Linked DNA regions of Marinobacterium aestuarii. The main gene of each other region encodes a partner of the protein of the gene in region 2 in a complex. Links are inferred from orthologs where the notes say so. Each region holds a gene or a part of one and is shown on either strand. Other genes may lie near its edges. The genes, in order: tig and rpsG.

Region 1 (3,178 bases), 2.3 Mb from region 2 along the record:
TTCGTCCTGGCTTTTGCCACAGAACGAACAGAACAGCTTGCTGCCTTCTCCGCCTTTACCTTTAATCTCGTCGGACATTCGACTACCTCAACAGTGCGATCGCGTAAGCCTTATTGATAATGGCATCGCCGGGCAATTTCAACCCGGCATGCCAATTATAATACGGTTCTTACGTGATCAGCCTTCGATTACGCGGCGATCCAGTACTTCATCAATGAGGCCGTATGCCTTGGCCGCATGGGGATCCATGAAGTTGTCACGATCGGTATCACGTGCAAGTGTTTCCAGATCCTGGCCGGTGTGGTGCGCCAGAATTTCGTTCAGTTTCTGGCGGATCGACAGAATTTCACGGGTGTGAATCTCAATGTCGGTCGCCTGACCCTGATAGCCGCCCAGCGGCTGGTGAATCATCACGCGGGAGTTAGGCAGCGCAAAACGCTTGCCTTTGGCGCCGCCGGCCAGCAGGAATGCACCCATGCTCGCCGCCTGACCGATACACATGGTGCTGACATCCGGCTTGATGAAGCGCATGGTATCGTAGATCGCCAGACCCGCAGTCACCGAGCCACCGGGCGAGTTGATGTAAAGGTGAATATCCTTTTCCGGGTTTTCTGCTTCAAGGAACAGTAGCTGGGCAACAATCAGGTTAGCCATGTGGTCTTCGACCTGGCCGACCATGAAAATCACGCGTTCCTTCAGCAGCCGCGAGTAGATATCGTAGGCCCTTTCTCCGCGCGCAGTCTGCTCGACCACCATCGGTACCAGACTGGAGCTAATTCCGGCTCCCGCCTGTCCTGTATAGATATCTGACATGCAAATCTCTCCTTAGCCTTATAAGCGAAAAAAACGACAGTCAGCCTGAGCCAACTGTCGTTTTTCCATGACTCGTTAGAGCGTCGCTGCAGCAGCCTTATTCAGCTGCGGCTTCTTCCGCCACTTCAGCTTCTGGCTGAGCTGGCTTGATCGCGTCTTCGTAGCTGACTTCAACTTCTTCGACTGTAGCAGATGCGAGCAGCTGTTCAACCACCTGATCTTCCATCGCCAGGCTCTGGATCTGGTTCAGCATTTCCTTGTTGCTGTAGTACCAGTCGATAACCTGCTGCGGCTCCTGATACGTCTGAGCCTGCTCTTCAACCATGGCGCGAACGCGGTCTTCATCGACCTTCAGTTCGTTGGCCTTGATGACTTCCTGTACCAGCAGACCGATCGCAACGCGGCGCTTGGCCTGTTCTTCGAACAGTTCCTTGGGCAGCATGTTGGGGTCGAGGTTGGCGTTGCCGCCACCGAACTGCTGTACCGCCTGCTTGCGCAGATTGTCGATCTCGCTATCAACCAGCGGGCTCGGTACGTCAATGGCGTTAAGCTTGATCAGTTTGCCGAAAAGCTGCTCTTTGAGCTTCATTTTCAGCGCCTGCTTCAGCTCGCGCTCCATGTTGTTGCGAACTTCAACCTGGAACTCTTCCAGCGTCTTGCCTTCCAGACCGAACTTGACGAAGAATTCTTCGTTCAGCTCCGGCAGTGAAGAGGCAGATACGTTCTGAACCTTGACCTTGAACAGGGCTACTTTGCCCTGCAGGTTTTCGGACTGGTAATCCGCCGGGAAGGTTACGTTCAGTTCCTTGTCGTCGCCTGCAACGGCGCCAACCAGGCCGGTTTCGAAACCCGGAATCATGGTGTTGGAGCCCAGCACCAGGTCCATGCCTTCGCCTTTGCCGCCATCGAAAGCTTCGCCATCGATAAAGCCTTCAAAGTCGATCTTGACGCGATCGCCATCTTCAGCTGCGCGCTCAACCAGAGCCCACTCAGCCTGCTGCTTGCGCAGGGTGTCGATCATTTTTTCAAGATCGGCATCGGTAACGCTGGCATTCAGTTTCTTGATTTCTGCCGCGGCGAAGTCAGCCAGGGTGATTTCCGGATAAACTTCAAAGGTCGCGGTGAATTCAAAATCTTCACCCGCCTTGTCTTTCTTGAACTCGATATTCGGGCCGCCGGCGGGCTGCAACTTTTCCTGCTGCGCCGCTTCGTAGAAGCTCTGCTGGACCACTTCACCCAGGACTTCCTGGCGAATTCCGGCACCGTAGCGCTTCTGAACTATTTTGACCGGCACCTTGCCCGGACGAAAGCCATCGATACGCACGCGACGCGCAGTATCCTGCACACGGGTGGCTACATCATTATCGATACGCTCGGCCGGAACAGTGATCGTCATCTGACGCTCGAGGCCCGAAGTCGCTTCAACAGAAACTTGCATGGAATTCCTCACAAAACTTGCAGCATTTTTTAATCGCGATCTGCGGACGAATCCGTCCCCAAAAACACCCGCTTGGCGGTAAACTCGCTTTCCGACCTGGCACGGATGCCGCAGAACCTAAATTCTAAAGCGCGAAATTCTGTGCCAGTTACCCCGAATAGTCAAGCGGAATACTATTAAAGGCAGCAGAGTTCGCCACTAGGAAAGGATCATAAAGGAATTTCGCCTTCAATCAAGAAAAACGAATTAAAACAGAAAGATACAGAGAAAATAGCGAGAAATGGGGTGGACGATGGGGCTTGAACCCACGACCACCGGAATCACAATCCGGGGCTCTACCAACTGAGCTACGCCCACCACAGCGTTACAAGCAGGGCAACCTTGAAGCAGACTGGCGTCTGTTCGTTACACCGCAGGTTTTACAAAGCACTAGCATCATCGTCCCGACACTGGGTGCGGGAATGGGGTGGACGATGGGGCTTGAACCCACGACCACCGGAATCACAATCCGGGGCTCTACCAACTGAGCTACGCCCACCACTGCGATGAAGCCTGCCTGAGCTTTAGTGACCAATTCGAAAAACTGACCCCTGCAGACCAAGCCTTGAAACGGTTTGCCTGTGAATCTTGCAATTCATTGAAGCGCTGAACATCCATGCCTGTTACAAGGAATGGGGTGGACGATGGGGCTTGAACCCACGACCACCGGAATCACAATCCGGGGCTCTACCAACTGAGCTACGCCCACCACAGCGTTTCAGACAAACATGGTGCGGACGGGGAGACTCGAACTCCCACACCTTTCGGCACCAGAACCTAAATCTGGCGTGTCTACCAATTTCACCACGTCCGCACAGCTATCAGGAATGGGGTGGACGATGGGGCTTGAACCCACGACCACCGGAATCACAATCCGGGGCTCTACCA
Region 2 (3,102 bases):
GCAGAAGAAAACGCCGCGCTGGAAGCTGCAGGCAAGATTCCGGCTAAGTTCGAGCGAGTGCTGCTGGGTATCACCAAGGCATCACTGGCAACCGAATCCTTCATCTCCGCGGCCTCCTTCCAGGAGACAACCCGCGTACTGACTGAAGGTGCGGTAACAGGCAAGAAAGACTACCTGCGTGGTCTGAAAGAAAACGTTGTTGTTGGCCGATTGATTCCGGCCGGTACAGGTCTGGCGTATCACCGCGAGCGCAAGCGCAAGAAGCGTGCTGCCCAGGCTCAACCGGGTACAGCGACCGTGAGTGCGGAAGAAGTGCAACAGGCACTGACCGAAGCACTGAACGCTTCGTTGTCGGATTCTGAGTAATTTTTGGTCAGTAATTGACTATAGGGGTCGGAATTGATTAAAATTCCGGCCCCCTTGTGCTGGGACCAGCTGTCGAGCAGGGCGCTTTGTGCATTTTGCACCGACATATGGCTCCGGCTTTTTGGTGTTTATCCATTAATACGTGAAAACGTGGAGTTTGCTTAATGGCAACTATCAACCAGCTGGTGCGTTCGCCACGCAAACGCGCTGTTGAAAAAAGCGACGTTCCTGCTCTGCAGGCTTGTCCTCAGCGTCGTGGCGTATGTACTCGTGTATACACCACTACACCGAAGAAACCTAACTCAGCGCTGCGCAAAGTTTGCCGTGTGCGTCTGACGAACGGTTTTGAAGTGACGTCCTACATCGGTGGTGAAGGCCACAACCTGCAGGAACACTCTGTCGTACTGATTCGCGGCGGCCGTGTAAAAGACTTGCCAGGTGTGCGTTACCACACTGTACGTGGTGCTCTGGACTGCTCCGGCGTCAACGACCGTAGACAGGGTCGTTCGAAGTACGGAACCAAGCGTCCTAAATCTTAATCGTCGTCATTACGGCGAGGCTTTGTAGCGCAAATGGCTATCGGGCTAGACCGGACACGGTAAGAGTAAGGTCAGGCGAACCCGCATAAGCGGCATATCCTGAGTTAACCTGAAGACCTTTTTATAAATTGAGGGCTTATCAATGCCTAGAAGACGCGTCGCTGCAAAGCGCGAAATCCTGCCGGATCCTAAATTCGGTAACAAAACTCTGGCTAAATTCATCAACCACCTGATGGTCAGCGGCAAGAAATCTGTCGCCGAAAAGATCGTTTACGGTGCGCTTGATAAAATCCAGGAACGTACCAAAGCTGACCCGCTGGAAATCTTTGAGAAAGCACTGGAAACAGTACAGCCGATGGTCGAGGTTAAATCCCGTCGTGTTGGTGGTGCTACTTACCAGGTTCCTGTTGAAGTCCGTCCGTCGCGTCGTAACGCTCTGGCCATGCGCTGGCTGGTAGAGTACTCGCGCAAACGTGGCGAGAAGTCCATGGCCCTGCGCCTGGCGGGTGAGCTGGCCGATGCTGCTGAAGGTCGTGGCGCCGCTGTTAAGAAACGCGAAGACGTACATCGTATGGCTGAAGCCAACAAGGCTTTCGCTCACTATCGTTTCTAAACTGAGGATAGAGTCGTGGCTCGTAAAACTCCTATAGCACGCTACCGTAATATCGGTATCTGTGCACACGTAGACGCCGGTAAGACCACCACTACCGAACGTGTACTTTTTTACACTGGTCTGTCACACAAGATCGGTGAAGTGCACGACGGTGCTGCCACCATGGACTGGATGGAGCAGGAACAGGAACGTGGTATTACTATCACTTCCGCTGCGACGACCTGTTTCTGGGCCGGTATGAACCAGCAGTTCGAACCGCACCGCGTAAACATCATCGACACACCGGGGCACGTTGACTTCACTATCGAAGTTGAGCGTTCCCTGCGCGTACTCGACGGTGCCGTGGTTGTGCTGTGTGCCTCCTCCGGCGTGCAGCCACAGACCGAGACTGTATGGCGTCAGGCCAACAAGTACGAAGTTCCGCGCATGGTATTCGTCAACAAGATGGACCGCGCCGGCGCTGACTTCTACATGGTTATCGATCAGCTGAAGAAGCGTCTGGGTGCTGTTCCCGTGGCGATCAACCTGCCAATCGGTGCTGAAGACGAATTCAAGGGCGTTGTTGACCTGATTCGCATGAAAGCCATCATGTGGAATGAAGCCGATCAGGGCATGACCTACGAGCTGGAAGATATTCCGGCCGATCTGCAGGCGCGTGCTGAAGAAATGCGCGAGCAGATGGTTGAAGCCGCTGCCGAAGCCTCTGACGAACTGATGGACAAGTACCTTGAAGGTACTGAGCTGACCGTCGAAGAAATCAAGGCTGGTCTGCGTGCCCGTACCTTGCGCAACGAAGTCGTGCCGATCATGGCCGGCTCCGCGTTCAAGAACAAGGGTGTTCAGTTCATGCTGGACTCCGTGATCGAATACCTGCCGTCGCCGATCGAAGTTAAGGCGATTGAAGGTACTCTGGATGACAAGGACTCTACACCGGCGGTTCGTGCTGCTGATGATAACGCTCCTTTCTCCGCACTGGCGTTCAAGATCGCAACTGACCCCTTCGTTGGTACTCTGACCTTCGTTCGTGTCTACTCCGGTGTTCTGAATTCTGGCGACAGCGTGATCAACTCTGTCAAATCGAAGAAAGAACGTATCGGTCGTATGGTACAGATGCACGCCAACCAGCGTGAAGAGATCAAGGAAGTGTGCGCAGGCGACATCGCCGCACTGATCGGCATGAAGGACGTTACCACGGGTGACACTCTGTGCAGCCTGGACGATCGTATCGTTCTGGAGCGTATGGAATTCCCGGAACCGGTAATCTCTGTTGCTGTTGAGCCGAAATCCAAGGCTGACCAGGAAAAGATGGGTGTCGCGCTGGGCAAACTGGCCCAGGAAGATCCCTCTTTCCGCGTTGAAACCGATCAGGAATCCGGTCAGACAATCATCTCTGGCATGGGTGAGCTTCACCTGGACATCCTCGTTGACCGTATGCGTCGCGAGTTCAAGGTTGAAGCGAACATCGGCAAGCCGCAGGTTGCCTACCGCGAGAAGATCCGCAAGACCGTCGAAGCAAACCACAAGTTTGCCCGTCAGTCCGGTGGTCGCGGTCAGTACGGCCACGTTGTTGTGGAATTCAGCCCG

Evidence for each region.
Region 1: the proteins of rpsG (region 2) and tig are in contact, whole or in part, in a crystal structure (PDB 3GTY), measured with the Thermotoga maritima proteins. The link is inferred for Marinobacterium aestuarii from one-to-one orthologs. Residues at the interface, in WP_004081843.1 of Thermotoga maritima: Lys34, Lys52, Lys55, Glu59, Arg62, Gln63, Glu66, Asn67, Lys69, Val71, Arg95, Ala109, Lys110, Lys111, Gly112, Arg113, Pro114, Glu117, Glu121, Ile124, Ala125, Tyr127, Asn128, Asn129, Thr130, Gly131, Lys135, Asp139, Arg142, Met143; in WP_004081061.1 of Thermotoga maritima: Glu122, Val124, Val129, Leu130, Tyr133, Glu188, Gly259, Ile262, Tyr263, Glu266, Ser270, Glu273, Gln274, Glu277, Arg308, Gln311, Ile312, Ser315, Tyr316, Glu325, Arg329, Arg336, Leu363, Phe366, Trp367, Arg373, Leu377, Arg381, Leu384, Glu387.

What each region holds. Positions count from the first base shown.
Region 1 is NZ_CP015839.1:2,584,437-2,587,614, reverse strand. The notes cover bases 82-2,939. They hold tig (trigger factor), read right to left. Parts: upstream 2,252-2,939; coding sequence 911-2,251; downstream 82-910. Other genes in these bases: clpP (ATP-dependent Clp endopeptidase proteolytic subunit ClpP), read right to left, coding at 178-813. In the rest of the region: ATP-dependent Clp protease ATP-binding subunit ClpX, read right to left, coding at 1-78. UniProt on the Bacillus subtilis protein: Involved in protein export. Acts as a chaperone by maintaining the newly synthesized protein in an open conformation. Functions as a peptidyl-prolyl cis-trans isomerase.
Region 2 is NZ_CP015839.1:4,884,832-4,887,933, reverse strand. Bases 1-2,782 are described here. They hold rpsG (30S ribosomal protein S7), read left to right. Parts: upstream 1-1,047; coding sequence 1,048-1,518; downstream 1,519-2,782. Other genes in these bases: fusA (elongation factor G), read left to right, coding at 1,534-2,782; rpsL (30S ribosomal protein S12), read left to right, coding at 531-905; rpoC (DNA-directed RNA polymerase subunit beta'), read left to right, coding at 1-366. In the rest of the region: more of fusA, read left to right, coding at 2,783-3,102.